3 regions of the Desulfosarcina variabilis str. Montpellier genome follow, and region 2 is predicted to be linked to each of the others. Evidence: riboswitches for the same ligand, from Rfam matches in the RefSeq annotation. Region 2 holds a riboswitch; each other region holds the start of a gene.
The links. A riboswitch is a leader RNA that binds a small molecule or an ion and turns the genes downstream of it on or off. The one in region 2 is predicted to bind cobalamin.

Region 1: another riboswitch for cobalamin. It lies ahead of Dvar_RS32430 (helix-turn-helix transcriptional regulator); the one in region 2 lies ahead of Dvar_RS38185 (TonB-dependent receptor plug domain-containing protein).
Region 3: another riboswitch for cobalamin. It lies ahead of trpD (anthranilate phosphoribosyltransferase); the one in region 2 lies ahead of Dvar_RS38185 (TonB-dependent receptor plug domain-containing protein).

The regions. Positions count from the first base shown of each region.
Region 1 covers NZ_CP159846.1:7,170,682-7,181,206, reverse strand. The annotation lists gene Dvar_RS32445 (TonB-dependent receptor) at 1-852, shown strand, start outside; gene Dvar_RS32440 (ABC transporter ATP-binding protein) at 919-2,682, shown strand; gene Dvar_RS32435 (ABC transporter ATP-binding protein) at 2,679-4,427, shown strand; cobalamin riboswitch at 4,605-4,811, shown strand; gene Dvar_RS32430 (helix-turn-helix transcriptional regulator) at 4,999-5,937, shown strand; gene Dvar_RS32425 (TonB-dependent receptor) at 6,097-8,181, shown strand; gene Dvar_RS32420 (methyltransferase) at 8,239-9,252, shown strand; gene Dvar_RS32415 (ABC transporter substrate-binding protein) at 9,287-10,453, shown strand.
Region 2 covers NZ_CP159846.1:8,455,628-8,466,152, reverse strand. The annotation lists gene Dvar_RS38195 (ABC transporter permease) at 1-341, shown strand, start outside; gene Dvar_RS38190 (adenosylcobinamide amidohydrolase) at 427-1,590, shown strand; cobalamin riboswitch at 1,768-2,152, shown strand; gene Dvar_RS38185 (TonB-dependent receptor plug domain-containing protein) at 2,352-4,355, shown strand; gene Dvar_RS38180 (TonB-dependent receptor plug domain-containing protein) at 4,473-6,530, shown strand; gene Dvar_RS38175 (TonB-dependent receptor plug domain-containing protein) at 6,603-8,597, shown strand; gene Dvar_RS38170 (cobaltochelatase subunit CobN) at 8,742-10,525, shown strand, end outside.
Region 3 covers NZ_CP159846.1:7,940,018-7,950,542, forward strand. The annotation lists gene trxB (thioredoxin-disulfide reductase) at 1-927, opposite strand, end outside; gene Dvar_RS35960 (30S ribosomal protein S1) at 930-2,405, opposite strand; gene Dvar_RS35965 (hypothetical protein) at 2,534-2,737, opposite strand; gene Dvar_RS35970 (Hsp20/alpha crystallin family protein) at 2,807-3,256, shown strand; gene Dvar_RS35975 (class I SAM-dependent methyltransferase) at 3,261-4,229, shown strand; gene Dvar_RS35980 (alkane 1-monooxygenase) at 4,469-5,536, shown strand; cobalamin riboswitch at 5,567-5,877, shown strand; gene trpD (anthranilate phosphoribosyltransferase) at 6,080-7,180, shown strand; gene Dvar_RS35990 (hypothetical protein) at 7,199-7,420, shown strand; gene cobT (nicotinate-nucleotide--dimethylbenzimidazole phosphoribosyltransferase) at 7,411-9,519, shown strand; gene Dvar_RS36000 (hypothetical protein) at 9,663-10,250, opposite strand.

The DNA of each region.
Region 1 (10,525 bases), 1.3 Mb from region 2:
GCCAATGTTACCTATGGACTGACCCGGCACCTCAATTTGATTGCCGGCTTGCGCTATGAACAGCAGGATCAGGAATTTGAAGATAATCTCGACGATAGACAATTCGACGATTCCTGGGATGCCGTTACACCCAAAATAGGCGTGGAATACCATTTTGCCCCCGAGATCCTGACCTATGCAAGCGCGTCAAAAGGGTATCGTTCCGGTGGATTCAACGCGTCGGCACCAAACGATTCTCCATACTACAGCTATGATGAAGAGGAGTTGTGGTCCTATGAAATCGGAATCAAAAACATGTTGCTGGACAACCGAATCATTCTCAACGGCGCGGTTTATTATATGGACATCAGCGATATGCAGGTCAATGATGCCGTCTCGCCAACCCTATCTTACCTGACCAATGCCGCAAAGGCCACGGGGAAGGGGGTTGAGGTGGATGCAGTGGTCAGGGTAACCGAAGGACTGAGCCTCATGGGCAGTTTTGGGTATACGGATTTGGAATTCGATGACTTCTCCGATGAGCTGGGTAATTACGAGGGCAATCGGAATACCTATACGCCGGACTATACCTATACCATCGGTGCGCAATACCGGAATTCTATCGGCTTATACTTCAGAGCGGACTTGATCGGCTATGGCAAGATGTATTTCGACCGGGCAAATGAGTATTCACGGGATGCCTATCAACTCGTCAATGCCAAAATCGGCTACGAAACCGAACGCTTCGATGTCTATCTCTATGGTAAAAACGTTTTTGACGAGGAATACAATTCCTATGGTTATTGGGGCGGATTTTACACGATCTACAGCGATCCGGGAGAGGTTGGTCTGCAAGTGAACTGGCGGTTTTAAATGCCCAATGGCGGTGGCGGAACTGAGATGCCCATACCCGATGAAAGAAACAGCCAAGGGATGATTATGCAAGAAGCAATACGAAAACCGAACGGGATACTGGATTTTGCCGCCCCTTACCGGGGCAGACTGATTGTCTCCGTATGCGAGCTATTGCTCAGCGGCGTGGCAAATATGGCGGCCTATCTTGTGGTTGCCCATATCTTTACGAGACTATTTGCCAACGCCCCTTTACCCACAGGCTATATGGTTACCGTGGCAGCACTTGTTCTTGTTTTTTTGCTCGTAAAAACCGGCCTTGAGTATCTGGGGCTGGATCACTCCCATTTTGTGGCCTACAGCATCCTGGCCAACTTGAGAGCGGCCCTTGCGGAAAAGCTTTTGAAAATGCCCATGGGAAATGTCCGGAAAAGGGGGCATGGGGAAATCAAAAAGAATTTTGTCGACAATGTCGAGGAAATGGAACTGCTTTTGGCGCACATGATACCCGAGGGCATCGGCAATATTGCCACGCTGGTTGTCGCCATGATCACGCTTTTTGTCATCAGCTTTAAAATGGCCCTGGCAACACTGGGCGTGATGCTTATCGGGATGACCGCCTTTTTGCTCGTCATGCTTCAGGGTGTAAAAAAACTGAAGGCCTATTATGCGGCCTCAAAAAACATGAATGACAATATCGTTGACTATATCAACGGCATGGAGGTCATCAAGGTTTTTAACCAAACCGCCACATCCTATAAAAAGTACAGCGATTCTGTCACGGATTTCAAAACCTACACCGCCGACTGGGCCAAGTCCTCATGGAAATACACGGCCATTTACAAGGTGGTGATGACCTCTCCGCTTCTTTTTGCCTTGCCCGCGGGGTTGTACCTCCATATGGCCGGGGAACTGGCCATCGGCAAGCTGGTCCTTTCGATCATGCTGGCCCTCTCCATGGGCGGCCCGCTTCTGCGGTTGATGGCTTTTGCACCCGCCGTTGCCGTGCTACGTGAGAAATCCGCCCATCTTCTGGCCATTCTCCAGGAGGAAGAACTGTGCACCAGTGGTCATCCTCAGATGCCGAAACGCTTTGATATTGACATATCGGATTTGTGTTTTGCCTACACGGACAAGAATGTATTGGAAGATATTCAGCTGTCTTTTGCTGAAAATACCTTGAGTGCGCTCGTGGGTGAATCCGGCGCAGGCAAAACCACCCTGGCAAGGCTTCTGGTTCGCTTTTGGGACTATCACAGCGGGGATATCAAAATCGGCGGGATCTCTGTCCGGGATATTCCCGTTGATCATCTGATGCAGTGCATCAGCTATGTGTCCCAGGACAATTTTCTGTTCCGCATGTCCATCAAGGAGAACATCCGCATCGGCAAGCCCGACGCCACCCAGGAAGAAATTGTCAAGGCCGCCAAAGCCGCCTGCTGCCATGATTTCATCATGCAGACACCCGGCGGATACGATACTGTTGTCAGGGCGTCCGGCTCGACCCTGTCCGGCGGGGAGCGGCAACGAATCACCATTGCCCGGGCCATCATCAAAAACGCGCCGATTATCATTCTGGACGAGGCAACCTCCTTCACCGACCCCGAAAACGAGGACAAGCTCCAGGATGCCCTGGGGGAGTTGATTTTTGGCAAAACCGTGATTGTCATTGCCCATCGTCTGTCCACCATTGTGCATGCGGACCAGATTGTGGTGCTCGATGGCGGCAAGGTGCACCAGGCAGGCACCCATCGGGAGCTGATGCAGTCAAGCCAGATTTACAGGCGGCTGTGGCAGGCCCATGAAAAAGTTGCCGGGTGGAGTATCAACGTGGGAGGAGGCACCAGATGATTGCCTATTACAAACGCATCATGGCCTTCTTGGGCCGGCATCGGAAACGGGTTCAGCGGGGAATCTTTTTGGCCTTTTTTGAAAGCCTGTTTGCCAATGTGCCGGTGGCCATGCTTCTTTATGCCTTTACAAAACTGGCCAATGACACGCTGACTGAAAGCGACATTCTCCTGGTGTTTGTGGTCATGCTGTCGGCGGTTCTCATCAGGATACTGCTCGCCTGGTTGATTGATCATCTCATGTTTCTGGCGACCTACGATGCCTGCGAAAGGCAGCGGCTTGGTATCGGCGACCGGTTCCGGTATTTTGCCATGGGATTTTTTACCCGGGGGAATCTGGGCCGGGTCGCCGCGATCATCTCGACCGATCTCACCTTTATTGAGGAAAGGGCCATACGGGATCTGGATATCATGGTCACCGCCGTTGCCATGACCCTGATCGGCTGTGTGATGCTGTCCGTGGCCGATGTTCGCATCGGTGCCATTGCCATCATTGTGTCGGGTGTGTCCATAGGGCTTGCCGGGTGGATAGAAAAGATCTGCCGGGAGGAGTCGGCCCTCAGGCAGGAACAGCAGGGCAAGCTCACCGAGGCCATCCTGGAATACGCCATGGGGATTTCGGTCATCAAGGCGTTCAATATTGCGGGGAAGAGAGCCAAGACCGCCAAAAAAGCCATCCGAGATACCAAAGCGGGCAGCATCCGGTTTGAAAAACGCTATATCCCGCCTGGTTTTGTCTACAAGGCGGGCTTTCTTGTGGCCACAGCGTTGATCCTATGGACCAGCCTTGTATTTTACAAAGACGGAACGCTTGGCATTGAGTTTACGCTGGTTTTTGTGATCTTTGCCTTTTACGTGTTTTTGCCGGCCATGAATCTGGGCGGCGCCATTCCTACCTTTGCAGTGGGAGAAGCAGGCCTCAATCGTTATGAGGCGTTGAAAAATCAACCCATCATGGGGAGGGATGGCCGGGATATTATCATCGACAATCACGAGATTGGATTCCAGGACGTCAGCTTTGCCTACGATGACAAAACGGTGTTGAAAAATATCAGTTTCACCGCCAGGCCCGGCACCATGACCGCACTTGTGGGGCAATCGGGTTCCGGCAAAACAACCATTGCCAATCTCATTGTCAGGTTCTGGGACGTAAACGAGGGCGCGGTTACTATCGGCGACACGGACATCAGGCAAATGACCACCGATTGTCTGCTGGAGAATATCAGCATGGTGTTTCAGCGGGTCTATCTGTTCCATGACACCATTAAAAACAATATCAGATTCGGTAAACCCGATGCCACCGACGAAGAAATCATGGCTGCGGCCCGCGCGGCAAGATGTCATGATTTTATCAGCGCCTTGCCCCAGGGGTATGACACCCTGGTCACCGAAGCGGGAAGCTCTCTTTCCGGCGGTGAAAAGCAAAGAATTTCCATCGCCAGGGCCATCCTCAAGGATGCGCCCATTGTGCTGCTGGATGAGGCCACGGCCAGCATCGACCCGGATAACGAAAAATACATTCAGGCAGCCATCGGGGCGCTTGTCAACAACAAAACCCTGATCGTCATTGCCCACCGATTGTCCACCATCCGGCATGCGGACCAGATTCTCGTCATTGACAAGGGAGAAATTGTTGAACGCGGCAGGCACGAGGCGTTGCTGGAAAAACAAGGCGTCTATCATCGATTATGGACGAAGCGGATAACCGCCCGCAGTTGGAAAATGAAAGGGAATCTGGTTAATTGATAGGCTCCCACGGGCAGCGGGGTTCCTTCATCAAAAAGAACCATAGCGCGTACGATTGCAGAAACGCCCATGATGCCCATGGAACTGGATATTGCCAGGCAATAAAAACCTAAGCTCGACAATCGCCCAGTTTAGGAAAACGATTGACATGGCACAATCTGAGATGTTTTAAACAACATCGTTTGTTAATTCGCAGGCGTTCGCAAGGACCTATGAGGGAATCCCGTTAAAGTCGGGAGCGGACCCGCCGCTGTAACACATATGCTTTGACTGGTTCAAAGCGGGCATCCTGGCAATGCGTGTCACTGTTCGGCAATGCTCGAACGGGAAGGCCGCCGGGATGGATGTGAAGCCAGAAGACCTGCCTGCGGATGGGCTTGTCATCGCTCCCGGGTAAGGAGTCAATTCGGCCTGTCGTTGCGCCGTCAGGGATTGAACACGGAATCCCCGTTTCCATTGTATTGTGGAAGCGGGGATTTTTATTTTGATCTCAAGCAACTGATTTCTGAGGGAGGAAATGACTTTGAACGGTTGATGGACTACCCGGCCTAGCTTTCAGGAAACGGTTGAAATGAAAAAAATATCTCTATCGCTTCAAGTCCTAACGGATATAACCAAAAATGAACGGATCACCCTTTCCCCGTCCATAGGAAAGGGGCACATTCAAAGCGTCCGTCTTAAATCCGGGATGCAATTGATCACGATGGATTATACCCTTCGACGACCCATCGTCCTGGAGTATGTTCCTCCCCTGGCGCCCCTTGGATTTGGCTTCTGCCTATCGGGCTGCAGTCGCATACAGCCGGCGGGCCAAAAAGAGGAAAAGGTGGTCAAGCCGGGTCATGCCGTTTTCAACTGTTTTCCGAACATGGCCGGTCTGATTGAAACCATCGGGACGGAACGGTTCTTGCGCGTTACGATCCTGATGGATCTGGAGCGGTTTTGCTCCTTTGTCGAAGCGGAGATGGATGTCCTGCCGTCACAGCTTGAGAATCTGTCAGCCGGGATATCCCGCCATGAAGGCCAAATTACACCGGCCATGCGCACCACAGTGTTCCAGATACTCAATTGTCCGTACCAGGGACTGGCCCGGCGCCTCTTTCTTGAAAGCAAGGTCCTGGAACTGATGGCCCATAAAATCGATCAAATCGAAGCCATTGAGAGCCTGAACCCCAACACCAGGCCACTGCCTTCCTCGGACATGAATCGTGTCCGGGAAGCCGCGCGTCTGCTGGCCGGTGATCTGGAAAACAGGCCCGATCTGAATCAACTGGCCCGATCGGTTGGAATGTGCCGAAGCAAACTGCACCGCTGTTTCCGTATGGTTTACGGTATCACCCCCTTTGAATACCTGCGCAACCGGCGTCTTGAAACGGCCATGGCCTTTCTTTCCGACGGACGCATGAACGTCACTGAAGCCGCCTTTATGGTGGGCTATTCCAGCCCCAGCTACTTTACCAAGGCCTTTAAAAAATATTTTGGTTACCTGCCCAGTAAAAATTCTCATTAAAAAAGACGATCGGGCTAATAAAAGAGCGTCAGTTACCAGCACCGGTCCAGCATATATACTATAATCTGCAGCCTTGGCAATTTGAAGTGCTCTCGGTTGGCCGGAGTATGCGTGGTTGGGTCCGTCAGATCAAAAAGCCTTGATGCGAAGAAGGGAAGCATGATGAAAATGTTTTTAAAACCATTGATTTTGCTATGCGCGGTTATTCTGCTGTTTTCAGCCATCCCGCCGGTCATCGCCGGACAAACACCCCAAAATGAGTCTGAAACGTCAGATTTTCTGGAGCCCATGACAGTCACGGCACAGAAAACAGAGGAAAATGTTCAGGACGTACCCATGGGGATCACCGCATTCACGGCGCAAGGGGTTGAGGACAGGAAAATTGAGTCCGTGACTGACCTTGCCGATTTTGTCCCCAATTTCATGATTTTTTGCAATGGCGGCCCTGGCATGTATTCACCGTCCATGCGAGGGATTCAGGCCCCCCTTGAGACGCTGACGGTATCTGCCGGACTTTTTGTAGACGGTGTCCCGGTCCTGTCAAATATTGGATTTGAGGATTCATTTCTCGATGTTGAACGCGTAGAGGTACTCAGAGGGCCCCAGGGGACCTTGTATGGCAAAAACACGGAAACCGGGGCGATTAATATCATTACCCGGCAGCCGGACAACGATTTCCGGACCAGAGTGTCCGCCGATGTAGGCAAGCTGCTCTCCAAGGAGACCGGTGACGGCTTGGCGCAGACCTATACCGCAAACCTTAGCGGCCCTATCCTCGCAGACAAGCTTTTTATCGGCATTGCAGGTAAATTCCACCAAAAAGACGGGTTTATCGAGAACACGACAACCGGCGAACCCTTTGATGATAGAAAGCACTGGTTCGGCAGGGCCCATTTGAGGTGGACACCGACGGATCCGTGGGACATCTCTCTTGTTGCATCAAAAATCCAATACGACGAGGGTGGGGTAAAGATGAATCTGGGAGAAACCGGGGCGGCCGCTTTCGGGATGCCTGCTGCTGAGTATCGCAAGGTATCTTCCAATTTTAAAAGTGAGAACAATAGCGCATCCCAATTCCAATCCCTTAAAATCGATTATGAGGTCAACGGGTCGTTTCAACTGACGTCGGTCACGGCGCGAAGCGTCCAGGATGACAAGCTTGCCAATGATTGGGATTTTAGCCCGGCAACATTGATGCATACCGATAAGGATAGTCAATACAGTAAATTGTCCCAGGAACTGCGCCTGGACTATGACAATGGTAGCCTGAAGTGGCTTACGGGAATCTATGCTGATAAGGATCTCAAAGATATCCATACTGAAACCTTCTCAGACTATCCCAGCATGGCGGGTGTCAAGGACAGGGAGATTGACGGGACGGCATACGCTGTTTTTACCAACCTGACGTATCCGCTGTCTCAGCGGTTCAGCCTGGTTGGCGGCTTGCGCTATGAGACGGAAGAGCAAACGTTTGAAGATCATATCAGCGGAAAGAAAATCGATGATTCATGGGATGCGATTACTCCCAAGCTTGCCCTGAAATATAGTTTCTCACCGGCAATGATGACCTACGTCAGTGCCTCCAAGGGGTATCGTTCCGGCGGATTTAATTTTATTGCCTCGGATCCGCAATACTACAGCTTTGATGAAGAGGACTTGTGGTCATATGAAATCGGCGCGAAAAGCACGCTGTTTGACAACCGGTTGGTTGTCAATGCTTGCGCTTATTTGATGGATATTTCCGGCATGCAGGTGACCGAGTCTGTTGCACCGGCTGAAACCTATTTGACCAACGCAGCCGAAGCAACCGGCAAGGGGATCGAGCTGGAGATGACCACCCGCGTCACCGATGGGCTTAGCCTGATTGGCGGCTTTGGATACATCGATATTGAATTCGATGAATTCAAAGATGTGATGGGGGATTATGCAGGGAATAAAAATCCCTACGCCCCGGAGTACACCTTTAGCATTGGCGCCCAGTACCGTTTTTGCAATGGCTTATATGCCAGGGCCGATCTGATCGGCTACGGAGAGATGTACTTTGACAAGGCCAACGAATACAAACGGGATGCCTACCAAATCGTCAATGCCAAGATCGGATATGAAACAGCGCATTTTGATGTCTACCTCTATGGCAAAAATGTTTTCGACGAGCAATACGATTCTTTTGGCTTTTGGAGCGGTTATTACGCCGTTTACAGCGATCCGGGAGCGGTTGGGCTGCAGGTGACTTGCCGATTTTAAAACCATGCAGGCAAACATGGGATAAATAATACAGAGAATTTAATAAGGAGACTCCGTATGCAAAAATTACCTGATTTAGATATTCGAATGGATACACTCTATGACATCATCAATGGTCGCACCAAAACGAAATTGCTCCTTACCGCCATTGAATTGAACATTTTCGATTACCTGGCAACGCCGCAATCCAGCCAGTCGGTGGCCGCTCAGATAGGCACCCACCCCATGTACACGCGGTTTTTGCTGGATGGTCTGACGGCATTGAAGCTGCTGGATAAAAAAGATGGCTGTTACCACAACCGTCCGGACACGCAAGCGGCCCTGCACAGTCAGAGCCCGGCCTACCAAGGCCAGATGTTTTCCATCATGGATAAAATGTCCGCCGGTGTTCTGGCGGATATGGGGCATACGGTGCGCTTTGGTCCCCGTGACGCGCCATCCGATTTGGGGGGTGAAGCCATCTGGGAAGCCTATGCCCGGTCCATGGCCAACTACGAACGGGGGGGGACCGCTCAAAAAATGGCCGCCAGGGTCGCCCAAATCGATGGTTTTGAATCCTTTGAGAAAATGTTGGATCTGGGTGGCGGACCGGGGCTACACTGCATTGCCATCGTGGCCGAACATCCCAGCATGAGAGGGGTTGTTTTTGATCAACCGGCGGTAACCAAGGTGGCCGAGGAATTCATCACCGAGTATGAGATGGCCGATCGGGTAACGACCATGGCCGGTGATTACCTCAACGATCCCATCGGTGAGGATTATGATCTGATCTGGGCCAGCGCAACGCTCAATTTTGCTCGCTTTGACCTGGAGACCATGATCAAAAAGATTTATCGCGCCCTCAAACCGGGGGGCGTATTCGTCAGTCTGGCCGATGGCGCCACGCATGAGCGTACCCGGCCGGAGGCATTTGTATTGAGCTGCATGTCATGGATGTTTTCGGGACAGGATTTGATGTTCAATAGCGGTGAAATCGCCGACGCCATGCGAAACGTTGGGTTTTCGGCCGTGGACAGCACGATTGTTGAAACGTCCATGATGCCCTTGGAGCTGGATATTGCAAAAAAATAAACAATGGTGATGAAAACAGAAACCAAAGAGAAAAATGAGGAAAAAATCATTAGCTGCTTTGCTGGCTATCGTGCTGCTCATCGTCCACGTCGCATTGGCGAGCGGGAAAATCTGGCAAGAAGGAATTCAGGCACCGGGTAATACTATTCTTAACCTGGCAGCGAGCCAGACGCATACAGTAAAAAAGGAATCTTCCTCCCAAACGGGCTATGAGACCATCACAGACGGCATGGGCAGGAAGGTTACAGTCAAGCATCCGGTCAAACGAATCGCCTTCAGTCATATCGCAACCGCTGACGCGTTAATGATTCTTGATGCCTGGGATAAGGTGGCCGGAAGATGCAGGCGATTGGATGAGACGATATTTCCCGGTCTTGATAAAATTGCAGTGGTCAAATCCGGACAAAATGTATATGAACTCAACTATGAAAAAATATATGGTGCCGGAATAGATCTTTTTCTCGCGGCCAACATCCCGGTCAGCGGGTTTGATGAAATGGTAGCCCACCTGGAGCCGAATATCCCGGTTGCTGTCCTTGATTTTCATGACGCTTCACAATTCATTGCCAATCTAGAGACGCTGGGGGTTCTGATTGGCAAAGAAAAAGAGGCAGAAGCGTATATTGAATGGTTCAACGCTATTCTGGAAATGATATCCAACAGAACAAAAACAGTTACAGACAAACCAACGGTTTTTTTTAAAACCGGATGGGGCAGCGTCGACGACATGCAGACGTTTACAGATGAATTAGCCGGGATCCCAAAGAGAAATGAAATAACCGGATGCGCTAATACTGCAGCGAAACTGCCGTCAAGGGGGGGATGGGTACCCTCTGTTGATGCGGAATGGTTGGTTACTCAAAAGATAGATATGCTGATCATCATGGATTACATTCACGGCGGGTTTGGTTTCGGTGTTGATGATCCTGCGCTTGTGCGACACCATCGACAACAGGTAATGGATCTGCCAGCCTTTTCTGGCAGTGAAGCGGTAAAAAACAATCAAGTGTACGTGATACCGGTCGAGTTTTTTGCCACGCCCCAGTTTATTGTTGGATACGCCTATCTGGCCAAATGGTTTCATCCGGAACTGTTCCCGGATCTGAATCCCCAAGCGGTACACCAGGCGTACCTCAAAAGGTTTATGCGGCTTGATCATGATCTGTCCCGGAACGGTGTATTTGTTTATCCGAACAAATGATCAAAGATTAGAAATTGTATGAACAGAGAACTGCAAAATACCGCAACCCTTGGCAGACCCTTATATATCGAG
Region 2 (10,525 bases):
GGCCGTTGCTCTGGCTGGCGGTACTGCTCAACAGCTTCGTGTTTGCCTCCCTGGCCGTGGCCCTGGCAATGCTGGTCAAATCCCACGCCGATCAGAGCCTGTTGACCAGTTTCGTCATCACACCCATGGCCTTTTTGGGCGGCACGTTTTTTCCCTTGGACCGCTTGCCCGTCTGGGCTCAGAAGACCTTGTCGGTTCTGCCGCTCACCCATGCGTCCAATGCCATTCGCAGCACGGCCTTTGGCCAGTCTCCCACCTGGCAGGCCTATGCCATGCTCAGTGTGGCCGGGCTGGTGTTTTTTGTTTTGGCTTTGGGGACGGTTAATAAAGCCAGAGACTGATGAAAATGAAGGGGAGAGCGGGGGAAGGGGAGACGGGGAGACGCGGAGAAAAGGTTTAATAACTATAAGGAGCATTGAAAGAAGGATGCTGATCGAAACCTACTACGAAGGCGTAGAGATCCACCGCGAAGAGAAGATCATCTATGCCAGATTCATCCGGCCCCACCAGGTGCTTTCCACCTGTCGGGCGGCCGGTGGCCTGCAGGACGGGCTGGAGCATATCTACAACCATCAGAGCTGCGAGCCGGCCGGTCACAGTCACAGCATAGCAGCCAAACTGTGGCGTGATCCTACCCTCTACCGTGAGCGGACCTGCGAGCCATACGGCCTTCCAGCCGAGTCCTGTGCCACCATGGGCACGGCGGCCAATATGAACAATGCCGCCTTTGTGTGTGAACAGTTCCGCGATCTGCAGGTGGTGGCCGTGATTACCGGCGGCGTCGAAGGCAATGCCGGACGGGCCGGTGACCCGGCTTCGATTTTCGAGACTGCCGACGGGTTCGAAACACTGCCGCCGGCGGAAAGCAAGCCGGGACCGGGCACCATCAACAGCATGATCCTGATCAATAAGCCGCTGATTCCCGGCGCCATGACCCGAACCGTCATGACCGCGACAGAAGCCAAGAGTGCGGCCCTCCAGGAACTGGCTGTGAACTCGCGTTATTCTGACGGCCTGGCCACCGGCACGGGTACCGACCAGATTGTCGTGGCCGCCATGCAGACCGATGACCCGCCCCTGACCAGCGCCGGCAAGCATGCCAAGCTCGGAGAACTGATCGGGCGGGCGGTAAAGGCAGCGGTTAAACAGACCCTGGCTAATCAGAACAATCTGACACCGGCGGGTCAATGCTCGGCCAAGATTCACCTCCAGCGGTTTGGTCTGAATCGGGCCGGATTGCAGGACGCCATCTGTCGGCATCTGAATGAAACACAGGCCCGACTGCTGCGTGACAATTTTACCGAAATCGAGCGTGATCCGGTGACTGTGGCTGCCGTGGCTGCCATGGCGCATCTCAAGGATAAATTTGCCTGGGGCGTGCTGCCCTCCACCTGCTGGAGCGAGGTGATGGGTGCTTATGCCGCCCAGGTGGCCTGTGCGATAGGTGGTGATTACCGGCGCCTTGCCGAATACCGGGAGAAGTTGGCGCCTACCCGTTCGCAAGGTAACAACGGCGGGTTTGTCGATTTGGCTTGCCGGGCTTTTGCTGTGGGGTTTGCGGATAAGTGGAGTGATGATGAGAAACGGTGATCGGTTATCAGTGATCGGTGATCGGTGAGTGGGAGATTGGGTGACAAGGTGATTGGGTGAATCGGAGACGGGGAGATTGGGAGAGATAGCTTTTTCCCCGTGTCTCTCCCTCACCCTATCTCCCCGTCATTAGAAGTCCGGACTCAGAACCACTGAAAAGGAGGAAAAAAACGTATATCAATATAACCTGTAACCGGTCGCCTGGAACATATTAATGCCGGGCGATAATAGGGAATCCCGTGAAAAACGGGAGCGTACCCGACGCTGTAACGCTGTCTCTTGTATATTCCTATTCTGGGGAAGATCAAAATTGAGAGCCTGTTTGAGAAGTCTGGATCAGGCCCGATAACAAGGCGGAAAGTGGCTTAAAAGCGGAGCATATATGTAATATGTGAGCATTTTGAGTCACTTTCCAACGCCGTTTAGCGGGCCTTCGACGGATTTATCAAACAGGCTCTGAGAAATTCATGGGCGTTAATGCCACTGTCCTGTTGAAAAAGGATGGGAAGGCCGTCCATCGAACGGCGAAGCCAGAAGACCTGCCGGTTGCAGTCAAAAAAGTGAATCGTACTGACGTGGATTCGGTCGACTTTTTATATACCGGCAGGGGGAGCCCCTTGTCCGTTATCGAGAAGTTATCAAGCCCCGTTAGGGGCTTTTTTATTTCAGGTGTTCGCTATACGGACAATGCTGCCCCCTCTATCAATCAGAGAGGAGATGCAGAAAAGATGAGAGATGAAAACAGGACAGTGTTGAAGAGGATGATTACGGCAATGGTGATCATGTTGATGATGAGTGCGGCTGCCTTTGGCCAGCAAACGCAAGGCACCCAGTCCGTGGATGAAATGGTGGTCACCGCCACCCGCAGTGAGGAACGCGCTATCGATGTGCCGGTCACCACTCAGGTGATCGACAGGGAAAAGATCGAAATGTCCGGTGCACTCGACATCGGCGACCTGATCGGCAAGTATATTACCGGCCACTTCCACAAGTACAACGGCCTGCTGAGTCCCGTGGGCCTGCGGGGGTTCCGGACCGAAAGCCACGGAGATGACGTCAAAGGGTACGTGTTGCTGCTCGTTGACGGTCATCGGGTGGGCACCGGCAATGCGGCCAAGATCAATATGGACCGCATCGAACGGATCGAAGTAACCAAGGGGCCGGCATCGGCCCTGTACGGCTCGGCGGCCATGGGGGGCGTGATCAACCTGATCACCAAAAAAGGAGACGGGGATCTTTTCGTTTCGGTTGGCGGTGATGCGGGAAGCTTCGATTACTACAAGGGCCAGTTGTCTACCGGTGGCGAGGTCAATGACAGGTTGCGTTTCCATCTGACGGGTTCCTATGAAGACACCGATGACTATGATGATCCTGAATTCGGGACCGTATACAACACCGGCGTCACGCGGAAAAATGTCGGCGGCAACCTCGTGTTTACCGTCAACGAAAACCACGAGCTTCGGCTGGGAGGTAACTATGCCGATCTGACCAGCGAATCACCCGATTGGGACGGCGATGCGTATACCCGCTATCGGGAGGACGCCAGTCAACACAACGAGAAAGACCACGCCTATGCCGATCTGGAATACAATGGGGATTATTTCGGTAATGCGGTCCACTGGCGGGGCCTGGCCTATTACCTGCGGGATAAAAATCATTGGTACTGGGGAGACCCGGTTGCGGAATCCGATCAGACCAAATACATCGACGAAACATTAGGAACCGACCATCAGTTCGAATGGCACATGAATTCCTGGAACCGGCTGCTCGTCGGATTCAATCTGGAATGGCTGGAAAAGGAGTCCGAGGGCGTGTCCGATGGGCAGCCGTCCACGCCCTACACGCCGGGCATGGAGTATGATACCCAGGCCCTGTTCGCACAGGACTCCCTGGATTTGTGGGATAATCGCATCAATGTCATTGCCGCGGTCCGGTACGATCGCTTCGATGTCACCACGGTGAGACCCAAAACCGGTGATTTGCCTGATTTCAACGAAAAAAATGAGGTTTACGATCACGTTTCTCCCAAGGTAGGCATCGGCGTAAAGGTTATCGATGAATTCCTGCGCTTGCGGGCCAACGTCGGCGAAGGTTTCAAATCGCCATCCGCCGATCAACTCTCTGCCGACTATGTCCACAGCAACGGCACGCATTATCTGGGGAATCCGGATCTGGATCCCGAGACCAGTCTGACCTATGACGTGGGCGTTGATCTCTTTCACGAGTTTTTCACCCTGCAAGTCGGATACTTCCATACCGATTACGAAGACAAGATCGTGCAGGTTACCGATGAGGTGGACGGTGATGCGGTCAGCACCTACGAAAACCACGGCGATTCCGTAATGGCCGGTTTCGACGTCAACTTCCAGTGGTGGATTGACCGGATGTTCGATTGGACGGTCGGTGTTTCTGTTTACTCCAACGCCGCCTTCAATACCACCAAGGATGACAAAGATACTGGCGAAGACCTGCAATACATTTCCGACTACGAGGTGAAAAGCGGTGTGAGTGTCAGCTATGCCGGTTTCAGCACCCAGTTGAGTCATGTACTCGTGGGACCTCAGATGATCACCAACTACGACACCTATGAAGATGAAGAAAAGGGCAGTTTCGATTTTTGGGATCTGACCCTGCGCTACCGTTTTCTGGACCATTGGGAGGTGCGCGGCAGTGTGTTGAACCTGTTTGACGATCAGGTCGAGTGGGTTCGGGGGTACCTGATGGCTGAAAGAAACTATCGGGTTGGTCTGACGTATACGTTTTAAGCCCCATGAATGGTTTTTGTTAAACTTAAGGATGGCATTTGCCCTGACCGACCATTGGGGCGGATGCCGTTCGTTCGATGCCCTGCAACTACAACGGAAAGACTGAGACAGAGGACAATGATGCGAAAAAATGAAAGAACTGTTCTGAAACTGCTGATCATAATTGTGGCGATGGTGTTGACGACGGGGATGCCGGCGCTTGCTGAGGAGATTACCGAGGAGGCGGAAAAATCCGTTGAAATGGACGAAATGGTGGTCACAGCCACTCGTAGTGAAACAAATGTGAAAAAAATCCCTACTAAAATCGAGGTGATTGATAATTTGGATCTCGAAATGACTGTGGGCGAAACGGTCACCGAACAATTGAAAAAGAATGCTTCCATTGGTGTTATCGAATACCCTGGCGCCCTGGCCGGTATCGGCATCCGGGGGTTCCGACCGGAATTTTCCGGCATCACCAAGCGTTCGCTGACCCTGAAAAATGGTCGCCCGGTGGGCGCATCCAACCTGGCTACCGTTCTGGTCGATAATGTCGAGCGCATCGAAGTCCTCAAAGGGCCGGCCTCATCACTTTACGGCGGGGAGGCCATGGGCGGTGTGGTCAATATCATTACCAAGAAAAACACCGAGGAGCTGACCGGTAATGCCGAAATCGGCTTTGGGTCCTTTGAAACCAATTTTCAGAAGGCATCCCTGGGTGGGGGGCTTGGCTCGCGTTTTGACTTCGATATTTACGGACGGCGATACGATCAGCAGGACAACCTTACCATGGGCAATGGTGAAAAACGAGCCAATACCAGCTTTGAGACCAAGAATGGAGGGCTCCGTCTGGGCGCCGATCTGGGTGAAACCTGGCGTATCGATGTGAGCGGTGACCTTTACCAGGGCCGCGATATCGAAACGCCGGGTGATCTTGCTGATGGCGATACCCGGCCCGGAAACAAGGACATCGATAATTATGGCATGGATTTTACCCTTGGTGGCGGCCTGGGAGCAAACAACCACCTTTCCTTTACCGGTTATTACACCGGCGAGGAGTCTGAAACTTACAGGCGCTACAGCGGTTCAGAAATTGTGCCGGCCTATCGCAGCTATGACTCGGAGACCAGCTGGCGGGGACTCCAAATCAAGGATGAGATTTCCTGGTCCGCGCACCGGTTCCTTTTAGGTGTCGATTATCAGATTATCGACAAGGAAAGCCGTAGCTACAATGACGATGGCACGCGCAAGGCGCCGTCCTCTCCTGATGAGAGCCGTGAAAACTGGGCCGGGTATCTGGAGACTGTCTGGAAGTTCGTGGACGAGCGGTTGACCGCCACGGCCGGCGGACGTTACGATACGTTTAATGTGGAAACCGTTGATACGCCCTACAAAAGCGACTTCACTGCCAATTCAGAAGAATTCTCTACTTTCAGCCCCCGCGCGGGTTTAAATTATCTTTTTGATATGGGCGCTCGCTTGCACACCACTGCCGGCCAGGCCTTTGTTCCGCCCAGCGCCTCTCAGCTGGCCATATATTCAGAGCGGGAGGTAGAGGACGGTATCATGATCACAGAGGGTAATGCCGACCTGGATCCGGAAACTTCTTTCACTTGGGATGCCGGTGTGGGATTCGACCGGCCGGTATGGGGCCTGTCCTTGGATGTGACCTATTTCCACACGGATATAGACGATAAGATTGTAGATGTCCAGGTAAGCGAAACCTATAAAACGTATGAGAACGGCCTGGGTGCTGAAATCGAGGGTCTGGAAACCATGCTCTCCTTTGATCTTGGCGCACCCTTGGGTTGGGATCGTTCCCTTGAACTGTTCGCCAACTCGACCCATATCTTCAAGGCCGAGGAAGAGCAGTCAGACGGCACCATGAAAGATATTCACAATGTGGCCGAGTACACCATCAACTACGGTATCCAGTACAATGACGGCCTGTTCGACGGCAAAGTGCATGTCCGCAACCAGGGTAAGATGAAGGATACCGACTGGAACGCCATGGGCTATCCGGAAATCGAATACCCGTCTTTTACCGTTGTGGATTTGGCTCTTGGCGTAACGATGTTTGATCATCATCACCTGCTTTTCAAAATCGACAACATTTTTGATAAGGACTACTACGAGAAGAAAGGGTATCCCAAACCGGGTCGTTGCTTCTACGCTTCCTATAGCTTTGAGTTCTAGCCAATCGAACGATGATCAACCCGTGGCCCCAATCATTGGGGCCACGTTGTAGCAAAAGGGAATGGAGAAAAGATGAAAAAAGAATACTGTTTTGGATGGATGATAATTCTTGTAGTAATTATTTTTTTTCTTATTATCCCATTGTCGGCCTTTGCCGATGATAAAGCTGATACAACAGATACCCAGACCATTGAGGAAATGGTGGTTACTGACACACGTACCGAAACACCCATGGCCGAGACAACCAAGAGCGTCGATGTGATTTATGCGTCGGATCGGGAGGAGCAGCAGCAATATTTTCTGCCTGAACTGATTGACAATCAGCCGGGCGTTTATCTGAAACGCAACGGTGGCATCGGTCAATTTTCCACAATCAGCATCCGCGGCAGTGGTGCGCAGGATGTCCAGTATCAATACAATGGCCTGCCGCTGCGCGATGCGGCCGACACCCAGAGCACCATGCAGTACTTTATCGAGGATATGTACGGCAGCAGCAACCTGGAACGTGTCGAAATTCTCAAGGGCACCAACAGCACCCTCTATGGCTCCCAGGCCATGGGCGGGGTGATCAACATCATGCCCCGTAAGTGGCACGCCGAGCCCGTGGTGGAGTGGCGCAGCGAAATCGGTCCGGACAGCACCTATATTGGCAATGCCCTTTTGGCCTATGGCCAGGAAAAATATTATGTCGATTTCAATCCGATCTATGTGACCACCGACGGTGAGGATTATGGTGGAGAGGACAGCTATGAATATGATAGCAAGGGGTTTACCCTTGGCGCTGGCTTTAAACCTACCGATCAGACGGCGCTGGAGTTCAGTACCTTGTTCTCCGACAATGATCTGGTCCTGTCCGCAAATTCACCATCCCTGGATGCCGACGGGAACCTGATCAAAAACCAGGCCAGTTCAGAAAAACATCGTGAAAGTCTGCTATACCAGTTGGGACTTGCCTGGAGCCATGCCGTGACCAATGCGTATAATTATACACTCAAAGGGTCCTATGGTGCCACCGAACGTCATTACTTTTGGTCTCAAACCGATGGTGACCAGTCCAACTATGACGGCAACACCACCTATCTTGAGATGCAGCACAATCTGGACGCTGCCGAATGGTTGACTTTAACCGTCGGTGCGGATTATGAAGAGGCGGTCTATGACGGCCGGGAGCCGCGAAACAAGTATGCCGGCGATTATTCAGCGGTCGACTATGACGAGTCATGGGGCAGTTGGGACGCCTTTGCCCAGGCTCAGACCAATTTTTTACAACGCAGTCTCTTCTTTACCCTGGGCGGTCGCTACAACAACCACGAGGAATTCGACGATCAGGCGGTATGGGAGGCTTCGGGTGCTTATATCCTCCAGGCAACGGACACCAAATTTCATGCCCACGTAGGGTCGGGTTACCGTACCCCAAGCCTCTACGAGATTTACGGTGGATATCTGTCAAACGGCACCCTGATTACCATCGGCAATCCGGATTTGACGTCTGAGGAGAGCTTTGGTTATGAATTCGGCGTTGACCAGCCCGTGTTCAATGGCCGGGTTTCCATCGGTGCCACTTATTTCATTACCGAATATGATGACCGCATTATTTACGACGGTACGCTCAATCGATACGAAAATGCATCCGAAGCGGAAGCCTCCGGGGTGGAAGCCTACCTTCGCCTGACTCCCTGGCAGATGCTGAAAGTCGATCTGGCCTATACCTACGTCGATTCCAAATACAAGGCAGATAAAACAGCTACGCAGTGGACCCGCAAGGAGTACCTGCCCCGCAACACGTTTGATCTGTTGGTCACGTTTACCCCCGTGGAGCCGCTGACCCTCACCTGTGATGTGAGCTGGCAGGATGAGAAGGTCGTAAAGCTTAATGATCCAAGTTACACCACGGTCCGTTGGGAAGAGGACGCCGTGACCACGGTTGATCTTGCCGCCAGTTACAAGCTTTTGAAGTTCATGGATGTTTTTGCCCGAGTTGAGAATCTGTTCGATGAGGATTACACCGAGTCGGGGTATTGCATGCCTGGCATGACGGTATACGGTGGTGTGAAGCTGCACCTGTAATATAGCCAAATCCCGGTCTTTGTCTCTCGTTCCCACGCTCTGCGTGGGAACGAGGGGTAACGGTGCATCGTGGCAGTGGCCTATGGTAGGGGCGAAAAATTTTTCGCCCTTACAGTTTGATATAGCAGCATAAGAGGAGCCTCCATGCGAATCCTATACATCCACAGTCTCATGTTTCACCACCGCACCTGGCGGCGGGTGGTCGACCGTTTGAAAGAAGACGGCATCGACCTGTTGTTGGCCGACCAGACCGCCGCCGGTGAGTTAATCGATGGCTCACAAGGCGACATCGATCTGCTGGTCGCCGATCTTACCGTGGGCATGCCCGGTTACGACCGGCTGCTAGTTGCCGGCCGGTCCATCCCCCAGCGTATCGGCCTGTCACCCGAGGCCCCTGCCGATTTTACCACCTTTGCAGGTGATGTGGCATCCGAATTCAGACGATATCTGTCGGCGGTGTCTGCGGAGAATTTTACCAATGGCATGCGCTTTCTGGCGGCCCAAACCGGCATGGCCGTCAATTTCGATCCGCCCCAGAATGTGCTCACCACGGGCATCTATCATCCGGATGCACCGCAGCCTTTCGAGGATGTGGCTGCCTACCGGCGCTGGTTTAGCGGCCGGGTGGATGATCCGGATGCACCCTGGATCGGAATACTGTTTTACTACAGCCAGTTGGCCGAGGAAAACACGGCCGAGGTGGATGCCGTGATCCTGGCCTTGGAAGCCCACGGTTTGGCGCCTTTGTGTGTGTTTGGCGCCGGTGCCGAAGAACCCAGTGCCGCCAGCCCCGACGGCCCGCCCTGGCTGGATTTGTTCAGGCAGGCACCGGGTATCGAGGTGTTGCTCAGTTTCATGGCTGGCCGCCTGCTCAAAACCAGCGATCAGGTGGACCTGCTCAAGGGGCTGGACGTGCCTATTATCCAGCTTCTGCGTGCCCACAGCCAGACGCCTGACCAGTGGCGCGATGATCCACAAGGGCTGCCGGGCATGACCACGGTTTTCTCATTGGCTCAGCCCGAAACCTTTGGTGCGGTAGCGCCGGTGATGGTGGCCGGCAGCCTCCCGCCCCGGCCGGGTGAGCCCATGCACGGCTGGCGGACGTTTATCCCTATTGCCGATCGGATCCACACCCTCTGCCACCGGGTTCAGCGCTGGGTGCGGTTGCGGGGCCTGAGCAACGTGGACAAGCGCGTGACCATTGTCCTGCACAACAACCCCTGCAAAGGCGTCGAGGCCACGGTGGGCATGGCTGTCGGGCTGGACACCTTCGACAGCCTGGCACTTTTCATACAGAAAATGGGCGCCGCCGGCTATGACATTGGCCAGGCACCGGCCACGGGCCGCGAACTGCTCGAGGCCATCATGAGCCGCAAGGCCGTGGCCGAATTTCGGTGGACCACGGTGGATGAGATCATTGCCAAGGGTGGGGATCTGTACCGCATGGACCGGGAAGAGTACATGCCCTGGTTCAACCGATTGCCCGAAGCGGCCCGCCGGCGCGTGCTGGCCGACTGGGATGATTTTCCCGGCCTGAGCATGGCCTACAATGACGACGGCAAGGACGTTTTGGTCATTACCGGGATCGAATTCGGCAAGGTGCGTATCATGCTCCAGCCCAAGCGCGGGTGCTACGGCCCCAAGTGCACCGGCGAGGTGTGCCGCATCCTGCATGATCCTGAACTGGCCCCGCCCCATCACTGGCTGGCGGTCTATAAGTACATTCAGGAGAACTCGGATGCGGTGGTGCATTTTGGTACCGAGGGCGCCCTGGAGTTTTTGCCCGGCAAGCAGGCCGGACTGGGAGAAAGCTGTTTCCCCGAGATTTCCATTGGCGATCTGCCCAACCTCTACGTCTATGCCATGGATGTCACCGGAGAAGGGCTGACTGCCAAGCGGCGCGGGCAGGCCGTGCTGGTGGATCATCT
Region 3 (10,525 bases), 520 kb from region 2:
TTTTTCTTCCACAAAATGGGCTGCCGCCAGCGCGGCCGTGCAGCCGTCAGCTGCCGAGAGTACGATCTGGCGGGCATACTTTTCCCGCAGATCCCCAATCACGTAAATACCGGGCGTGCGGGTTTCACATTTTTCATCGGTCACCACCAGACCATCGGCGTTCATCCGGGTACCGGCGGGGACCAGTTCATTGTTGGGGTTGAAGCCAATAAAAATAAAAACACCATCAACGTCCAGATCACGCGTGGCAGCGGTCACCGTGTCTTTCAGGCCGACCTTTTCGACGCCATCGCTTCCGGCCTTGATCTGGGTCACAACGGTGTTCCAGAGCATTTCGATGTTGCAGTCATCAAAAATACGCTGTTGGAGGATCTTGCTGGCCCGCAGCTCATCCCTGCGATGGGCGATATACACCTTTTTGCACAGTTTTGCCAGATAAAGGGCTTCTTCCGCCGCGCTGTCACCACCGCCGACGACGACAACGGTCTTGCCTCTGAAAAAGAACCCGTCACAGGTCGCGCAATACGACACACCTTTACCGTAAAGATCCTGCTCGCCGGGAACATTGAGTTTTTTGGGGTTACCGCCGGTGGCCAGAATGACGGCATGGGCTTTTATCATGTCCCCATTGGCCATTCGTACGGTGTGGTAATTCAGTCCCGGATCCACGGCGGTCACTTCCTGGGAAATCATTTCCAAATCGTAGGATTGGGCATGCTCGGAAAATTTCATGGATAATTCAGCGCCGCTGATATGGATGAAGCCGGGGTAATTTTCCACTTCATCACTCATGGTCACCTGGCCGCCAGGCACCCCTTTTTCGATCAGAACGGTCTTGAGGGCCGCCCGCATTGCATAGATGGCCGCCGAAAGCCCGCCCGGTCCGCCACCAATGATGATCAAATCGTGAATCGTGTCAGTTACCATGATCAGCCTCCATTTTTTTTCTGGGATAGTGCTTTTTTCAATTGGTCGCCCAGTGACCCCAATGAATCAGACCCGCCGCCGGAATAGTCCTGCCAGCTTTGATCGTCGGCGACATCTCCGGTGCCCAGGGATATTTTTCGTTCGGCGACGTTGATCTGATCAATGGTCACATTGATGATTGCGCCGGGCTTGGCGGATTCAATTTCGGACGCCTTTTCCGAGGCGGCGATTTTGGATTTGGGAAGCAACCCGGTGATGCCGGGTGCCAGGTTGACAAAAATACCAAAGCCTTCCTTTTTTTCCACCTGTCCCTTGACGGTCTTTCCAGGCTTGAATTTTTCTTCAACATCGGCCCAGGGGTCGCCTTCGGCATCTTTGATACTCAGCGAAATGCGTTTTCGATCCGGATCCACCTCTTTGACCATGACCATGATCTCGTCACCGGGGGCAACGACTTCTTCAGGTCGCATTACCCGTCTAGTGTAACTCATTTCACTGATGTGCACCAACCCTTCAATGCCGGGAGAAAGTTCGACAAACGCACCAAAATTGGCACAACGCGTCACCTTGCCCATGCGTTTTTGTCCCACCTGGACGTGCTGCAACACATCGGCCCAGGGATCGCCCATGGCCTGTTTGACGGACAGAGAAATTTTTTGGGAACCGGGTTTTTCGCCTGCTTTGATACCCAGCACCTTCACCTGCAACTGGTCGCCCACTTTTACCACCTGCTCCGGGGTGTCCAGGCGGGACCAGCTTAATTCACTGATATGAACCAGACCTTCCACACCCGGTGCCAGGGAGACAAAGGCCCCAAAAGGAACCAGGCGAACCACCTTGCCCGCATAGACGGCATCCTCGGTCATCTCGGCCATGAATGCCTTGCGGCTGGCATCCAATTCTTTTTGCAGGATTTCACGCCGCGATACCACGATGTTGCGCCCGTTTTCTTCAAACCGCTTGATTATAAACGTCAAGGTCTGACCCACATAGGTGGCGGGATCTTCAACATAAATCACGTCCATCTGGCTGATTGGACAAAAGGCCCGCCGCTTGACCACCTCCACATGAAACCCACCCTTGATGGAGGCAACGACCTTGCCTTCAACCGGAATGCGCTGCTGCCAGGCATCCCTTAGCATGTTCAACCCGCCGATACCGGAAATCGCCTTTGACAGCCGAATTTCGCTCTCATCGGCGGCAACCACATACAGATCCAGCTCATCGCCAACATCAAATGGAAGCTCGCCGTTTTCATCAAGCAGTTCGCTGCGCTCCACCACACCATCCACTTTGGTGCCGGTATCCACAAACACATTCGTGCTGCCGATGGAAATAATTCGCCCGCGGATGCTATCGCCGACATTGATATTTTCGTTCATGCCGGCGCTGTACGATTCAAACAGCTCGGCAAAACTTTCTTCATCCTCGGAAGGTTCTTTTTCAACCCCATCCTTTTCAAACTCGTCCTCGTTCATGCGTGTTCTCCCCATTTATTAAAATATCCAGCAACTTCACCAGAAAATGACTGGTTTTGCAAGCCAATTGTGGCATGCACGCCCTACTAAAAAAAGCATTTTCATATGACCCAAATATTGATGAACTCCTAAAAAGTCTCTATTCTTACGAATCCATCAGATATTGGTCCCCTTGGCACTTTTTGAGGCAGACCAGCCAGTACCGTTCCATCAATGGTCAATGGCTTATTCATGGATGGCAATTCAGCTTGGGGCTTGACAAGCATCGGTGGATGGATATGCTTTTCCCCAACGTTGCATAAAAAAGATTGAGAAAAATCGCCGATTGCCATATCCACCTTTTATCTTATTGGCTGCAACAATCACCAACGCCTGAATTCAGCAAAAACGGGAGGGCCGCCATGGCGATCATCAAATGGGATCCTTTAGGCAACATCGCAACCTTGCAGGACCGCATCAACAAACTGTTTGACGACTCATTTCCACGGCAGATGGACGAGAATGGCGACTTGTCCCTGTGTGCCTGGACCCCCAGTGCGGATATTTACGAAACAGATCTGGGGGTGGTTGTCGCAATTGACCTGCCCGGTGTCAGCAAAGAAGATGTAATGGTGGAGGTCAAAGACAACGTGATGACCATTAGTGGGGAGCGAACCACCGATCCCACCGGACAGGCCGTGAACTATTATCGCCGTGAACGCCTGTGCGGGAAGTTTCAACGCTCATTCACGCTGCATGCCATGGTCTCACCGGAACAGATCAAGGCCAAGTTCAAGAATGGGGTTCTGCTTGTTGAAATCCCCAAGCCCGAAGCAGACAGACCCCGGCAGATATCAGTGGATATAGAGTAGAAAATTGAGCACAGACGTCAATCCGACAAATCACTCTCATCGCCAGGCAGAAATGTTGGCCAACCGCGTAAAAAAGCGATTCCGGCATTTTTACAAGCGCTTTAGCAAGCAGAATATCGAGGTCTTCAGGCTATACGATTGGGATATCCCCGAAATCAGGGCTGTCGTGGATTGGTATGGGGGGCATCTGGTCATTGGTGAATACATGCGGCGCCAGTCTACTGCCGAGTGGCTGCCGTTAATGGCTCGGTTTGTTGCCGACGCACTGGCCGTGCCGCCTGATCGGGTGCATCTGAAACAGCGCTGGGCCGGCAAACAGGATGGCCAGCGCTATCAACGCATCGATTATACCGATCAAAAGATCATCCTTCGTGAACGGGATCTGAAATTTCTGGTCAATCCCAGTGATTATGTTGACACAGGCCTGTTTGCCGACCACCGCGACACCCGCCAGATGATACGCGACATGGCATCCGGCAAAGATTTCCTCAACCTGTACTGTTATACCGCGTCCTTCTCCTGTTATGCGGCCAAAGGCGGTGCTCGCTCAACGGTTTCCGTGGACCGTTCGGAAAGCACCATCGGGTGGGCAAAGAAAAACCTGATCCTCAACGGGCTCGATATGTCTGCCCACCACCTGGTACATGACCACACCTTTGATTTTTTGGAAAGCGCCCGCCGCAAAGGCATGCGTTTCGACCTGGCCGTGGTTGATCCCCCCTCCTACTCGAGCACCAAAACCCGCAACATCACTTTCGACGTTCTCAAGGATCATCCCCGGCTCCTGAAGGCGGTGGTGGCGATTCTTCGCCCGGGTGCCAGGCTGTTTTTCTCCACCAATCATCAAGATTTCACCGCCCGCATGGAAGCCCTCGACGTATCTCAGATAGAGGAAATCACTGCCCGCACGATTCCTGAAGATTATGTACACAAACGCAAGACCATTCATCGTTGCTGGGAAATCGTGGTTTAAACCGATCAACGCTATTTTTTCACCTGCGGTTTGTAAAGGTTGGAATAATTCTCATTTTTCAGACGATAAACAGCCAGGGTTGTTGCACTGTAACGGCGACAAGGCTATAATGCGATTCCATTTACTCAAACCCAATTTCAGTTTGAGCTAAAGTCCGAAATAACGGGTCTGGACCTGTTGCTCATTTTCATAGCCTATTTGTAAGCCCCCATGAAGCCAAACCGTATAAGGAGCATTCTATGAAGGCGTTGGAGTATGCGTTGATTTATCTCGTTCCCGTCAGTGTGATCATCGGGTTGATGTCCGGCAACCTGTTTATCTTTTTAACGCCTTTGCTTGTTTTTGGCCTGGTTCCCCTGTTGGACCTGGCCTTTGCCAAGGATATCGACAATCCAACGGCCGACCAGGCACAGGCCCTTTCCGGCAACTTGATCTATCGCCTTGTTTTCTGGGGGTGTGTTCCCCTTCAGGTGGTCATGGTCGTGTGGGGCGCATCGGTGGCAACCGAGTGGTCCCTGTCTGTGGAGGAACTGATTGGGTTTACCCTGTCCATGGGCATCAGTTCAGCGGTCATGGGCCTTACCGTGGCCCATGAATTGGCCCATCGGGAAAAAGGCAGTCTTGAATACCTGCTCTCGAAAATCGTGCTGGCCACCGTCCTTTACGCCCACTGGGGCATGGACCATGTGATCGGCCACCACCAGGATTTAGGGACCCCCAAGGATCCATCCACAGCCAAAATGGGCGAATCGCTGTACCATTTCCTGCCCCGATCGATTTCCGGCGGGTTCAACCGCATATGGAGCATTGAAGCCGCACGCCAGGAACAAAAGCGGCGTCCCGTATGGAATCTTAACAATCCCATGGTTACGGTTTTGCTTGGGCAGGTGGTCTTGCTGATCGGAATTGCCCTGGCCTTTGGTGCGCCGGGCTTTTTCTACTTCGTTTTCCAGGCCATGATCGCCGTGTGCCTGCTTGAGACGGTCAATTATATCGGCCATTACGGCCTGGCCCGCGAAATCGCGTCCGACGGTAGATATGAAGACGTCGCTTTTCACCACAGCTGGAATGCCGGAGGCCGCCTGACCAGTCGATTTCTTTTCAACCTTGGGCGCCATTCGGATCACTATGCCCATCCGGGCCGGCATTACCAATTATTGCACCACCACGCGCACAGTCCCCAATTGCCCGCTGGTTATCCCGCCATGGTATTGCTGGCCCTGGTTCCACCGCTGTGGCGCTCGACAATGGACAACCGGGCCAGTAATTCATCCATTCAAAGGCTTCTGGCCCGGCCTGAAGACTGAAACATTGACAAAAGCAATCAATTTTGCTTATAGCCTTCTCGGCTGACAGGTGCGGGGCCGATTGTCAAATGCGGCCCCGTTAAAAGGAAAGATGGTGAAAAGCCATCGCATACCAGCCATTGCTGTGATCGGGAACGAGGTGCCGCTTTGCGCAATTGTTTAAAAAAACATTGCCAGGCCACTGTCGACAGGGTGTCGATGGGAAGGCGCGGCCAGTAGGAACAGCCCCCCATTTATCACCGATGAATGGGAGGGTATGTGTTTTTTGCTTGATTGTTAAACACAATCCCTTTTACCAATGCCCGTAAGCCAGAAAGCCTGCCTGTCCATTGCCTGGCAACATGCGTGTTATCATCGTATCACTGTATGCCGCCCCACGGATACCCGCTGGAAGCTGTCCGTATCGATTTCGTCCGGCCGTTCAGACGAAGGGATACAGGATTGGTTCAAAGCGGGTTTTTAATTGATACGCCCAGCATCGTCCCGTCTCCTCACCTGTCCGGCTCTTAAATTCGATTGACCCTAAATGGAGTAAAAAAGAGCATGCATACGGACAAATCCTTTGGCGAGTTGATCACCCACCTGATCGCCCGGAAGGACATGACCCGGGATGAATCCCGCAGGGCGTTCACCTTTATCCTGGAAGACAAAACCACGGCCATGCAGCAGGGTGCATTTTTGGCGGCCCTTACTGCCAAGGGGGAAACCGAAGCCGAAGTGGCCGGCGCCTGGGAAGCGATCTATGCACTGGACACGGTCAAAGTTTCGGCATCCGGCATGCCCCTGATGGAAAACAGCGGCACCGGCATGGACGCGTTTAACACCTTTAACATCAGCACGGCCGCCGCCATTGTGGCCGCATCCGCCGGCGTGCCCATGGCGCGTCACGGCGCCCGGGCCATCACCTCGGTCTGCGGCACCGTGGACATGGCCGAATCCCTGGGCGTGGACGTGGAATGCAACGCCGAGCTGGTGGCCCACAGCATTGCAGAAGCCGGCATCGGCCTGTTCAATGGAATGAGTCCGGCCATTCATCCCATGGCCCTGGGCCGTATTCTGTCCCAGATTCATTTTGGTTCCACCCTGAACATCGCCGCGTCCCTGGCCAATCCGGCCATGCCCCGCCACGGCGTACGGGGCGTTTATGCCCGGGAAATGATTGGGCCGGTGATCCGGGTCATGAAAGCAATCGGTTATCAACGCGCTCTGGTTTACCACGGCGCTGTTGACGGAACCGACAAGGGGATGGACGAGGCCTCGGTATGCGGCCCCACCTGGTGCGCTGAATTAGCGGAAGACGGCAGTATTCGCGAGTATCAATTAACGCCCGCCGAGCTGGGCATCGCGCGCCATGCGCCGGGCGATCTGGCGCCGGAAAGCGATCCGCAGCAGGAAACCAGGCGTTTCGTGGCCTTGATCCGGGGGCGGGAAAACGGCACCGGTGCCCGCCGCCAGGCTTTGGTCCTCAACACGGCCCTGATTCTGAATGTGGCCGGCAAGGCGGCATCGATTGATGAAGGTATGGTCATGGCCGGCAACGCCATCGATGACGGCCAGGCCTTTGCCACGCTCAAACGCTGGGTCAAGGCCCAGAATCGTCAACCGGAAGCGGGCCTGGCAACGCTTGGGCAACTAACCGACTGAAGAAGGAAAAAAGCGCCAATGGATCTGTTAATCATCAAATGCGGCGACGACTATATCCGCATCAAGGAAGACGCATTTTTTACCGTGGGCCTGGACAAGGCCAGTGTTTTTCCAATGCATCAGCTGGATCAAGTCAGGGATCGGTTAAAACAGGTTCAGTCCGGCGGATTTGTCCAGGCGGCCATCTATCGCTTGACCCTGACCGAACGACCCTTTGAGGAGGCAGGCGCATGCAATTAATACTCAGAGGATTGAAACAGATCCATATGGGTCCGGCAAAGGAGCTGGAATCTGTAGCCGGCATGACCCGCCTCAGGGTCCAATACTGCGGTATCTGCCGCACGGATGCCAAAATGTGGAACGAGGGTCACCGGGACCTGATTTTTCCGCGGGTTCCCGGCCATGAACTGATTGGCCAGGATGCCAAGGGCAATCGTTTTACGGTCTGGCCCGGCCGCGCCTGCGGCCATTGCCGGTACTGCACATCCGGCCGTGAAAATTTATGTGAATCCATGCAGATCATGGGCTTTCATTTTGACGGCGGGTTCAGTGACCACGTGCTGGCGCCGACGCAAAGCCTGATTGCGGTGCCAGGCGATATGGCCCCGCACCTGGTCTGTTTTGCGGAACCGGTCGGCTGCACGATCAACGCCATAGACAAGCTGGATATACGGACCGGCGAGCGGGTGATCATCTACGGCGGCGGCAGTGTCGGGTTGATTGCCGCCCTGGTGGTTCAATCCCGCGGCGGCATTCCCCTGGTCATCGAAAAAAACGCCCAAAAAATCGCCAAGGCCGAACCGTTTTTGAAAACCTGCCGGATCGACTGCCACAGGGAAACCCATCAGAGCGAATTCGATGCGGCCATCAATGCCTGTCCGGATCCCATTGCCTTCAGTCAAAGCGTTGTCAAGCTGGCCAAAGGCGGACGCCTGGCCTTTTTCAGTGGATTGGGCAAAAACCAGTCCATTGAAACCAACCTGCTCAATCTGATCCACTATCGGGAAGCATCCCTGTTTGGCGCCTACGGCCTGACCCGGCAGAACATGACTGCAGCTCTGTCCATCATCCAGTCCCATCAACCCGCCTTTGAGCACTTGGTTGAAGCCATCGTGGTACCGGCCCGGATAGGTGATATGCTGCCCCGGGTCCTGGCCGGCGAGGTGTTGAAAGTGATTCTGGATTTTACCGGAACCGCCCATCAGCCCGCAACAACCGTCCGGCCATCGCCGACAGCCGCCCCGCCATCGGATATTGGAGCCGGCCCTTCCTCCACGTCCGGCCTTTTTCGGCAAATCGGCGAGGCTGTCACAGCTGTTGAAAAAACCCTGCTGCCGGCCATCCAGCACAAGATGGACAACAAGACCAAGCCCCTTGGCGCATTGGGACGGCTGGAGGCACTGGCCATCCAAATCTGCCGGATTCAGCAAACCCTCTTACCGCGGGTGGACAACAAATTTGTGTTTGTCTTTGCCGCCGATCACGGCATCACCGAAGAAGGCGTATCGGCCTACCCGTCCGAAGTCACCGGGCAAATGGTCACCAATTTTCTGAACGGCGGTGCCGCCATCAACGTGCTGTGTCGCCATCATGGGATTGACCTGCGCATTGTGGACATGGGCGTGAGCACCCCAATCGATCCCCATCCGCTTCTGATCGACAAAAAAGTGCGCCCCGGAACACGGAATTTCGCCTTGGCGCCGGCCATGACCGATGCCGAAGCCATCCAGGCCCTCGAGGCTGGGATGACCTGTTTTTTGGATGCCCATACCCGGCAGCCACTGGATATTATCGGCCTGGGCGAGATGGGGATCGGCAATACCACCGCCGCATCGGCCATCATCAGCGCGGCAACCCATATTGCGCCTGAACAGGCCACCGGACGCGGCACGGGTGTGGATGATGCAGGCATGCGCCATAAGATCAAGGTCATTAGAAAGGTACTTGATTTCCAGCAGCCGGTTCCCACCGATGGTATGGACATCCTGTGCAAAGTGGGTGGATTCGAGATTGCCGGGATGGCCGGCGCAACCCTGGCCGCAGCGTCCAAGGGCGTTGCCGTCGTCCTCGACGGCGTCATTTCCACTGCCGCCGGTCTGATTGCCTATCTGATCAAGCCTGAAGTAAAAGATTATCTGATCAGCGGCCACCGGTCCGTGGAAACCGCCCAGGCCGCAGCGCTAAAAATGATGGGGCTCACCCCGGTGGTGGATCTGGACATGCGGTTGGGTGAAGGGACCGGCGCGGCCTTGACCATGGATATTGTCGATGCCGCCTGCCGGGTCATGCGCGAAATGGCTTCCTTTGATGAGGCCGGGGTGTCTAAACAAAAAGAATAAGGCGTTTAACCTCACGTTTCAGACGGTTTCGTAAAAAGTTCGAGATCAAGGCTTGTGGATTCCGAGGAATGAGGCGTACACAAAAGTACTCCGCAGTGACGAGGGATACGCATAACGCCGATATCGGGCTTTTTACGGAACCGTCAAAAAAACAACCGTAGTCCGGCACATAGAGCATTAGACCCGCCATCCTCGGCCATGGTGCCGAATCCATCGGAACGATGGTGCAGGCGCAACAGAAATTCCCAGGCAGCTGTTGGTTTTGCAAAGGTCAGTTCACCGAACCAGTAGATCAACCAACGGCTGCTTTCATCATTGGTTTCAAGCTCAATTTCAGGGATTTGGGTGGCATAGGAAAGTCCGATGCCGTAGGCGAAACTCGTTGCCAACCAATGATCCCAGGGAAACCGGTGCCAGCGTAGTCCAAAAAGGGGCAGATTGAATTCCCAATGGTCCTGATCACCGATGTATTTGCCCACCTGAGCCTCAATTTCAAGGGAGAGCCGGCCGGACCAGAATTTTGCAAATCTACTGGTGCCGGCAACCACGAAGAGGGCGGCATCGGCAAATTCAGCGCCCGGAAATATGGACCGCTCCCACGTTTCCTTGGTCAACTGCCCTCCGTAAACCGCCAGCCCCCACTCCTGCGCCGCGGTGGATTCAATCCCCACGCCCGAAACAACGACCCAAAGGGCCACACAAAGGAAACGATGGCATGTCTTTTCAAGCATGTTAAAGGATTATCATCAAACCGGGCGCCAGGCAAGCTTCAGGACTCGTCACGGCCAGGGTAACCGCATTTGGAATTTCTCTTCTATTTTTTCTGAATGCCCGGATTTGCCCGCTGTTTTTGAGTCTGAAAAGGGCGGTTTAAGAAACCCAAGGTCAGCTTTCAGCAATCAGCCGTTAGGCCTGTTTTTTCTTTGATGACATGGTGATACCTGGTTGAAGCCCATTCACGGCATTGTGGTTATCACGGCCACCGTAGGGGCAACCCCCCGTGGTT